DNA from 3 places in the Mesobacillus thioparans genome. Region 3 is predicted to be linked to each of the others. Evidence: riboswitches for the same ligand, from Rfam matches in the RefSeq annotation. Region 3 holds a riboswitch; each other region holds the start of a gene.
What was found. Region 3 has a riboswitch for S-adenosylmethionine ahead of mtnW (2,3-diketo-5-methylthiopentyl-1-phosphate enolase). Riboswitches for the same ligand answer to the same signal wherever they lie in the genome.
Positions count from the first base shown of each region.

Region 1 (3,274 bases), on a different contig from region 3:
GGTTTTGCTTTTTCCAGGATTTCAGCATGCGGTACGTTTGATGCACCCACAACGATTTTCTTGCTTTCTTCCTTGCCGCCTTCTGTTTTATCCTCGGATGATCCGCAAGCTGTAAGTCCTGCTGTTAAAACTAATGCTAAAAGTGCTAATAACCATTTTTTCAATGTCACTCTCTCCTTTATCTCTTGTCTAATTTTCTTGTGATGGTATCGCCGACAATCTGGATTAAAAATACGATGATCAAGATAATGATGGTCGCCATCAGCGTGACATCATTCCGGCCCCTTTGGAATCCTTCCATATAGGCAAGGTTTCCAAGGCCGCCTGCGCCGATGACCCCAGCCATCGCCGTGTAACTTACGAGTGCGATCGCTGTCACCGTGATGCCTGAAACCAGTGCTGGCATTGATTCCGGCAGCAGTACCTTCCAGATGATTGTCGTGGTTTTTGCTCCCATTGACTTTGCTGCTTCAATGACTCCTTTATCGATCTCACGCAAGCCGATTTCAACCATCCTTGCGTAAAATGGTGCAGAACCGATAATCAGCGCCGGCAAAGCAGCATTTTCCCCAATCATCGAACCAACGATGAATTTTGTAAAAGGAATCAACAGCACGATCAAAATGATGAATGGGATGGATCTGAAAATATTCACCACTGCGCTCAGGACGACATTGACCGGTTTGTTTTCCCATATATTGCCCTTCGAGGTCAAAAAGAGCAGCAATCCTAGTATGGCTCCAATGATGAAGGTAGCGACAACGGAAATTGCACTCATATATAGTGTCTCAACTGTTGCCTCCCACATGCGGTCCCAGTTGACGTTCGGGAATAAAGTTTCAGCCATTTGAAATCACCTCCACGCCGACTTCATGCTGGCCGATAAATTCAATCGCACGGGCCAATTCTTCCTCTTCACCATCAAGATGGATGAACAAGGTTCCATACGATCCGCTTTGTGTCTGGGAAATTTTACCCTGGACAATATTGACCGTGATAGCGAATTTGCGGATCAGATTGGTGATCAATGGCTGTTCGACCCCTTCGCCAACGAAAGTCAGCTGGATGACCCGTCCATGCGGGTACCGCTCCAGTAAATGATCGACAGTTTCCTTTGTCTCCTCCGGTTCCGTCACCTGCTGGACAAACCGCTTCGTAATCGGCTGCTGCGGGTTCTTGAACACATCCAATACCGGGCCAGTCTCAACGATCCTTCCGCCTTCCATGACCGCAACCCGATGACAGATTTTACGGATGACGTGCATTTCATGGGTGATCAGGACGATGGTAAGTCCCAGTCGCTTATTGATATCAACGAGAAGGTCCAGGATCTGGTCTGTTGTCTGCGGGTCAAGCGCTGACGTCGCTTCATCACCGAGAAGAACTTTCGGATTATTCGCAAGTGCCCTGGCAATCCCGACCCTCTGCTTCTGCCCGCCGCTTAATTGTGACGGATAAGCATCGCCGCGTCCTTCAAGACCGACAAGCGTGATCAATTCTTTTACCCTTTTGTCCCTCTCGGATTTCGGCACTCCTGCAATCTCAAGAGGGAAGGCTATGTTATCTGCAACCGTCCTTGACCAGAGAAGGTTGAAATGCTGGAAAATCATACTGATTTCCTGTCTTGCTTTCCTTAATTCCGCACCCTTGATCCTTGAAACTTCCCTGCCTGCCACGACGACAGAACCTGAAGTTGGAATTTCAAGTCCATTCAGCATGCGGATCAATGTGCTTTTACCTGCGCCGCTATATCCAATGACGCCAAAGATCTCGCCTTCTTTCACTTCAAGGTTGACATCATCTACTGCTTTGACTTCGCCTTTTTTTGAAGGATAAATCTTTCTGGCTTTTTTTATCGTGATCAATTGACTCCCCCTCTTTATGCAACAAGACTTTTCCTAACTCTAAAAACCGTTAAATCTTCCATCCTAATAAGAAGGTTATCAATCTAGGTTTCCCATTCCCTAACCGAAAAAATTCAAACTTCAGTTAAAACGGGGTAACCTTCCCGGAAGAATATGCTCTTGTAAAAAAACACCGCTTAATCGAACAGGGTCGATTCCGGCAATAAAAAAGCCTTTCTGCAAATAAGCAGAAAGGCATAATCGTAGGCTGTATCCTTTCTCTCATCTGCCAAAGCCATCAGCTTTGAGTGAATTGGCACCATTTCAGATAAGCAAGCTTACTGACGGTTGCCGGGTTTCATCGGGCACTTCCCTCCACCTCTCTTGATAAGAGCACGCTATTAAATTATAGAATCGGTTTTAAGTTACGAAAGTGATTGTAGCATGTAACAAAAAAGAGTGTCAATAAATTATTTTCAAATACTTTCTTGAATATGTTCGATTATCATATTCCAGCCGTGACCCCTGGTACTCCAGTTGCATTTTCGATCGCCTGCTCGAGGTCTTCGATGATGTCATCGACATTTTCAATCCCGACAGAAAGACGGATCAAATCCTCCGGTACTCCTGCTGCTTTAAGTCCATCTGAATCAAGCTGCTGATGGGTTGTGCTTGCAGGGTGGATGACCAGGCTCTTCGCGTCACCGACATTGGCAACATGGGACCATAGCGTCAAGGAGTTGATCAGCTGTGCTCCAGCTTCCCTGCCGCCCTCGATGCCAAATACCACAACCGATCCGGCCCCTTTTGGAAGGTAACGATCTGCCAGGTGCTTATCCGGGTGGGAGTCATGGCCAGGATAGGTAACCCAGGTAACTGCTGGATGCGACTCAAGGTAGTCAACTATTTTCCGCGTATTGGCAACATGCTCTTTCATGCGGACATGCAGCGTTTCGATTCCAAGATTGAATTGGAAGGCACTCTGTGGGCTGATGGCCGGGCCAAGGTCGCGCAGCAGCTGGACTCTTGCCTTGACGATATAGGCGGCTGCCCCAATCGCTTCACTGTAAACGATGTCATGGTAACTGGAGTCCGGCTCATTGAAACCAGGGAACTTAGGAGATTTCCAATCGAACTTTCCTCCATCGACGATAATTCCGCCCATGACTGTACCGTTGCCTAAAAGCCACTTTGTAGCCGAATGTATGACGATGTCTGCGCCATGGTCAATCGGCCTGCATAGATATGGAGTCGCAAATGTGTTATCAATGATCAACGGAACACCAGCATCATGGGCAATATCCGCAACTGCTTCAATATCCAACACCCTGAGACTTGGGTTTCCGATTGTTTCCGCGTAGACCGCCTTTGTCTTAGGAGTAATCGCCTTCCTGAAATTTTCAGGGTCATCAGGATCCACCAGGTGAACA
Region 1 covers NZ_CBCSFH010000006.1:134,570-137,843, forward strand. The annotation lists gene ACNAZ4_RS11990 (MetQ/NlpA family ABC transporter substrate-binding protein) at 1-164, opposite strand, end outside; gene ACNAZ4_RS11995 (methionine ABC transporter permease) at 179-847, opposite strand; gene ACNAZ4_RS12000 (methionine ABC transporter ATP-binding protein) at 840-1,865, opposite strand; SAM riboswitch class I at 2,124-2,238, opposite strand; gene ACNAZ4_RS12005 (O-acetylhomoserine aminocarboxypropyltransferase/cysteine synthase family protein) at 2,350-3,274, opposite strand, start outside.
Region 1: another riboswitch for S-adenosylmethionine. It lies ahead of ACNAZ4_RS12000 (methionine ABC transporter ATP-binding protein); the one in region 3 lies ahead of mtnW (2,3-diketo-5-methylthiopentyl-1-phosphate enolase).

Region 2 (3,274 bases), on a different contig from region 3:
TGGCACTGAGCGGAATATGTTGATGACACTGTTAAATACGTTGAAAACAGGTGCGTTTTCAAGCAAATGACCTTTCCTGGTGACGACAAGCGCAATGCCGAGCGGCACTCCGAGGACTGCTGAAAACAGCAGGGAGAACGCAACCATTTGCAGTGTTTCAATTAATGCCTGGGTGATTTGTTCTGAGTTAACTAGCATGTGCGGTCACTTCCTTTATGTTGACTTTTTGCTGATTGATAAAATTAAGAGCCCTCAAAATTTCCTTATCACTTCCCTGGAACTCGACAATCAGGTTCCCGAATGGAATTCCCTGCAGCTCGGTGATATTCCCGAACAGGACATTGATATGGATATCGAACTTCTTTGAAAGCTGTGAAAGCAGCGGCTCGCCAGCTGATTCGCCAACAAAGTTGATCTTGAATACCTTTTGCAGGCCTGCATGTCCTTCAATGATCCTGCGAACGGAATCGGGAATCCTGTCATTCATGATTGTGCTGACAAAATTCCTGGCTGTCTCTGTTTTTGGGGCTGAAAAAACTTCAAAAACGGAGCCTTCCTCAATGATTTTTCCTTCCTCGATGACAGCGACCCGGTCACAGATTTCCCTGATGACAGACATTTCATGGGTGATGATCAAAATCGTAATGTTGTACTCCTTGTTGATTTTTTTCAAAAGCTGAAGGATCGAACTGGTTGTCTGCGGATCAAGCGCTGATGTCGCTTCATCGCAAAGCAGGATCTTAGGCTGGGTTGCCAGGGCCCGTGCAATGCCAATGCGCTGTTTCTGCCCGCCTGAAAGCTGGTCAGGATAATTGTCTGCTTTATCAGCGAGACCGACAAAATCGAGCAGCTGATAAACCCGCTCTTTGATTTTCGCCTTCGGAAGCTTACCTAGAACGAGCGGCATCGCGACATTTTCAAATACCGTTTTGGAGTTCAAGAGATTGAAATGCTGGAATACCATTCCGATATTCCTTTTAACCTCCCGCACTTCCTTTACCGAAAGGGAAGTCATGTCGCAGCCATCGACAATCACCCGTCCTGACGTCGGCCGTTCCAATAGATTCACACAGCGGATCAGTGAGCTTTTTCCTGCACCGCTAAAACCTATGACCCCGAATATCTGTCCTTCTTTGATTTCCAGATCGATCCCATTAAGTGCCGCTACCTTGTTCCCGCGGCTTTCATAAACTTTCTCCACTTGTTCAAATGTAATCAACTGTCTTCCTCCTTTGTCTTGAAAAGCGCAAGCGCCTTGGTCAGCCCCGACAAGCGCTGGAGGGCCGACCTGTGAAGTCATTCTTTGACTTCATTGGGCGGACCGAACTCGAAAAGTATAGCCGACTGTCCAGAAACGCAGAAACTGGAGACTCCGACAAAGAAGCGCTTTTTGCTTCTGCCGGCGGAGTTGAAGTTTCGGAGTTTCTAGGAGGCGACACTAGACGTGCGACTCGAGCTGCTCAAAGCTAACGCTTATCGCAAGATACTCCAGGGAGCCCACTCAGGGATGAAAACTGGCTAGGCGCTGTAGCTAGACACTAATTTGATAAAAATTCAAAGTTTCTTATAAAGAAAAAAACCTCTTCCCGGGAAACAGGAAGAGGGCATGCCGCAACGAATGCTGGACAAGAACTCTTCTTATCTCCCAAGCTCATGCTTGCTGGATTTGGCACAGTCCTCAAAGTGAGTCCGCTGCCGAGGCTTCATAGGGCCAGTCCCTCCGCCTCTCTTGATAAGAAAGTAACGATATGAAATTGTAGGTGGGGTTCTTTGGAAAAATAAAAAGTCCCCTTCAGAAAGAAGAGGACATGAAATGAAAAGTCGGCCTCTTCTTATCTTTCAAGCTTCTGCTTGCTGGATTTGGCACAGTCTCCAAAGGAGTCCGCTGCCGAGGTGTCATAGGGCCAGTCCCTCAACCTCTCTTGATAAGAAGTAATTCGAATATTGAGTTGTTGTAAATCTTGTTTATTACTTTACTGCGTCGCAGAGAATGTGTCAATCATTTTGTTGATTTTTTTTTTAGAAACACGAAAAATAGGAATTTAGTATTAATTGAGACGTATGCGTAAAAAAAAAGAAACCCCTGCAGCAGCAAGGGTTTCAATCCAAAATCTATCTGGTAATCACAAGCGGTCCATTTTTAGTAAGGATGATCGTATGCTCACATTGTGCAACAAAACTGTTTTCTGTGACATAAGTCCATTCATCATGTTCGTATTGGAAAACTTCTTCCTCACCAGTGGAGATGAATGGCTCAAAAGCGATGACCATTCCTTCTTTCAGAAGTTCGTCATCCCATGGCTCATGATAGTTGTAGATGTGATCGGGAGCCTCATGGATTGTCCGCCCGATTCCATGTCCGGTCAGGTTTTTAATTACTTTCAGACCGTTCTTTCGCGCAGTCGCCATAACGGCCTTGCCAAGTCCGCTTTTCTTCGACCCTGGTTTTGCTTTTTTTAAGCCCGCTTCAAAAGCCTCTACAGCTGTTTCACATATCTTTGTTAAAATCGGGTCACCTTCGCCAACGACAATGGAAATCCCTGTATCGGCAAAATAACCATTTTTCGATCCGGAAACATCGATATTAACGAGATTGCCTTCTTTGATGACACGGCTCCCCGGAATCCCGTGGGCCACTTCTTCATTCACGCTGATGCATGTATACCCTGGGAAATTGTACTCGCCTTTCGGAGCAGAAATAGCCCCATTCTGCTCGAACAAGGCGCCTGCCAATTCATCAAGTTCCTTCGTTGTAATGCCAGGCACGGTTTTCTGCACCAATTCGTCCCGAATCAAGCCAACAATCCGGCCAATTTCTTTTAATCCGTTAAAATCTTCTTCTGTTTTTGCAATCATGACTTAGTTCCCTTCCATGTATAAACTATCTTATTAGAGTATCCCTTTTTTGGGTGAAAATCCATTCATCCGGCTCAAAGCCTGGAGATTAAAAATAAATAAGATTGGAATAACGTTTAGAATGTAGTAATCTTGATAAAACATATCCAGAGCGGTCTGATTTATGTAGAACAAGATATATTCACCACTTCATCATCCATATAATACATTAAAATGAATTACATTTGATTACAGAGCAAGTCTTGGGAGGTATAAGGATGCTTGAATATTTTATGGGCTTACATCCAGTTGTCCAGGCGCTGATCGGGACCTTGTTTACCTGGGGAATGACAGCTTTGGGCGCTGCTTTAGTGTTTACAACGAAAAATCCAAACCAAAAATTTCTGGACAGTATGATGGGCCTGGCAGCAGGAGTCAT
Region 2 covers NZ_CBCSFH010000017.1:69,562-72,835, forward strand. The annotation lists gene ACNAZ4_RS21005 (methionine ABC transporter permease) at 1-198, opposite strand, end outside; gene ACNAZ4_RS21010 (methionine ABC transporter ATP-binding protein) at 188-1,219, opposite strand; gene ACNAZ4_RS21015 (hypothetical protein) at 1,291-1,470, shown strand; SAM riboswitch class I at 1,636-1,739, opposite strand; SAM riboswitch class I at 1,830-1,932, opposite strand; gene map (type I methionyl aminopeptidase) at 2,113-2,856, opposite strand; gene ACNAZ4_RS21025 (ZIP family metal transporter) at 3,114-3,274, shown strand, end outside.
Region 2: another riboswitch for S-adenosylmethionine. It lies ahead of ACNAZ4_RS21010 (methionine ABC transporter ATP-binding protein); the one in region 3 lies ahead of mtnW (2,3-diketo-5-methylthiopentyl-1-phosphate enolase).

Region 3 (3,274 bases):
AACTCACCTTCCTTGTCAAAAATGAGCATTGTATTTTCAATCCCCGCTTCGGTTTTGTTGGCGACGGAACCGCCAATAAAATGGGTTTGATGCTTCAGAGCTGCTTCATGGAAAAAAACTTTGGCCTCCTGTGCCCCTTCATCGGCTGTACCATCCAAATTGGCCAGGTCATATCCTGTTGTCCATAGCTCGGGGAGGACTACGATATCTGGTTTTTGAGAACTTGCCATGTCAATCATCCGGGATGCAGCATGATAGTTTTTTTCAGGGTTTCCAAAAGCAATATCCATTTGCAGGCATGCTATCTTGAATTTCATATAAGGTCAACTCCATACTTTCTGAAAATTATATCTTTACAAGTTACTATTTACGTTATATCATTTGTGACTAGAATTTCAAATTAAAAATTTCAAATATATAAAATTATTAAGCAGGTGAGAGAATGGAATTCGAACAGTCTGAGTTATTAAAAAGCCTGCCGAGACAGTTTTTTGCTTCACTCGTGCAAAAGGTGGGCTCATATACTGAAAAAGGAGCCGATGTCATCAACCTTGGACAGGGAAATCCTGACCAGCCGACACCAGACCATATTGTGAACAGATTAAAAACAGCTGCAGAAAATCCGCTGAACCACAAATATTCACCTTTCCGGGGCTTGCGTTCGTTAAAAGTAGCGGCAGCTGGGTTTTATAAAAGGGAATATGGCGTTGAACTTGACCCTGAAGAGGAAATTGCCATCCTGTTTGGCGGCAAGGCTGGCCTGGTTGAAATTCCTCAATGCTTGTTGAACCCTGGAGACTCGATACTTGTTCCGGATCCTGGCTATCCAGATTACTGGTCAGGAGTGGAGCTGGCAAGGGCAGAGATAATAAAAATGCCGCTAAGGGAAGAAAATGGCTTCCTTCCTGACTACTCAGAGTTGAGCTCAGAAGAACTCGCAAAGGCAAAATTGATGTTCCTGAATTACCCTAATAACCCTACTGGTGCAGTTGCGAATAAGGAATTCTTTGACGAAACAATAGAGCGGGCACAAAAAAACAAAATATGTATTGTGCACGATTTTGCCTATGGAGCGATTGGCTTTGACGGAAAACGCCCATATAGCTTTTTGCAGTCAGAGGGTGCGAAGGATGTCGGCATCGAGATTTATACTTTGTCAAAGACGTATAATATGGCAGGATGGCGAGTTGGCTTTGCTGCAGGCAACAAGAGTGTGATTGCCGCGATTAATTTACTGCAGGACCATATGTATGTCAGCTTGTTTGGTGCTATCCAGGAGGCGGCAGCCGAAGCATTGCTCGGATCACAGGAATGTGTGACGGAATTGAGTGATTTGTATGAATCAAGAAAGAACATACTCATTGACGGTTTGACGAATATCGGCTGGAAGGTCACTGCTCCGAAAGGGTCCTTTTTTGCCTGGCTTAAAATTCCAGAAGAATTCACCTCATCAGTGGATTTTGCTGACTTCCTCCTGGAAAAAGCACATATTGCCGTTGCACCGGGAATTGGCTTCGGCGAGCATGGGGAAGGCTATGTGCGGGTAGGACTTCTCACATCTGAACAGAGATTGAAGGAAGCAGTCAGCAGAATTGAAAACTTAGGAATTTTCAAAAAAAATATTGACAATGATTTGTGAACCTGACATAATCCTAATTAATAAATTTACTTTAACCAATTAAATAACTTAATTAAATTATTTTCTTATCAAGAGCAGGCGGAGGGACGAGCCCGATGAAGCCCGGCAACCGATCCAGCATAATGCTGGACACGGTGCTAATTCTTGCAGCGAAAGCTGAAAGATAAGAAGAGTTTAGTGAACGTCCTAACCTCTTCTTTTTGAAGAGGTTTTTTTTATGCCCCTGATTGACGGGGAAGAACAAGTTTTGGAAGGGGAAGATCTTCATGAGTGAAATTACAGCAACATACATAGTTCGTGACGCTAAGCATAATCCAGAGAAAAAAGCCGAGGGCATCGCACTTGGTTTGACAGTGGGTTCCTGGACAGACCTGCCGGAACTGGACCAAAGACAATTAAAAAAGCATAAAGGCAGAGTCGTTTCTGTTGAAGGAACCGGTCTGGATGTCAATTCGGATACAGTGGCGACCATCAAGATCGCATATCCGGCGGTCAATTTTTCTCCAGACCTGCCGGCCATTCTCACAACGGTATTTGGCAAGCTGTCGCTCGACGGAAAGATTAAGCTTGTCGATCTCGAATTCGGGGATGAATTGAAGAAAGCTTTTCCTGGTCCGCGATTCGGGATTGAAGGAATCCGCAATAAACTCGGAGTTTATGACAGGCCATTGCTAATGAGTATCTTCAAAGGTGTGATCGGCCGCGACCTTCCATTCCTGCTAGACCAGCTTAAAAAGCAAAGCCTGGGCGGAGTCGACCTGATCAAGGATGATGAAATCTTGTTTGAAAACGAGCTTGCTCCTTTTGAAAAGCGAATCATATCCGGTAAGCAGGTCCTTGCAGAAGTCTATGAAACTACCGGACACAGAACCCTGTATGCCGCCAATCTGACAGGCAGGACGACACAGCTGCGAGACAAGGCCAGAAAGGCAGCCGAGCTGGGAGCGGACGCATTGCTGTTCAATGTTTTTGCCTACGGACTTGATGTGCTGCAGGAGCTTAGGGAAGATGAAGAGATCGCTATTCCAATCATGGCCCATCCTGCCGTAAGCGGTGCGTTGACAGCTGCGGATGAATATGGTTTTTCCCATTCATTGCTGCTTGGGAAGCTTCTCCGCTATGCAGGTGCTGATTTCTCCTTGTTCCCATCTCCTTACGGCAGCGTTGCACTTGAAAAACAGCAGGCGCTTTCCATTGCTGAGGCATTGACCGCCGAGGATCAGTTCATGAGAACATTCCCTGTCCCATCTGCAGGAATCCATCCAGGCATGGTGCCTCTTCTTATTGAGGATTTTGGTTTGGATTCGATCATCAATGCTGGCGGCGGTGTTCATGGACACCCGGGCGGAGCTGAGGGCGGCGGAAAGGCCTTCAGGCAGGCAATTGAAACAGTTCTTGAAGGTAAAACACTTGAGGAAGGTGCCCTGGAATTCGAAGAACTGAAGTCAGCGTTAGATCTTTGGGGCTTAGCTAAGGCGGTGGCAAAATGAGCCAGCCAGTCATTTTCTGCGACTTCGATGGGACCGTGACCGAAAAGGATAATATTATAGCCATCATGAACGAGTTTGCTCCGGACGGCTGGGAAGAACAGAAGGAAGGGGTGCTGAATCGCACGATTTCCATCAGGGAAGGAGT
Region 3 covers NZ_CBCSFH010000001.1:477,485-480,758, reverse strand. The annotation lists gene ACNAZ4_RS02520 (carbon-nitrogen family hydrolase) at 1-317, opposite strand, end outside; gene ACNAZ4_RS02515 (pyridoxal phosphate-dependent aminotransferase) at 443-1,639, shown strand; SAM riboswitch class I at 1,702-1,809, shown strand; gene mtnW (2,3-diketo-5-methylthiopentyl-1-phosphate enolase) at 1,906-3,129, shown strand; gene ACNAZ4_RS02505 (2-hydroxy-3-keto-5-methylthiopentenyl-1-phosphate phosphatase) at 3,126-3,274, shown strand, end outside.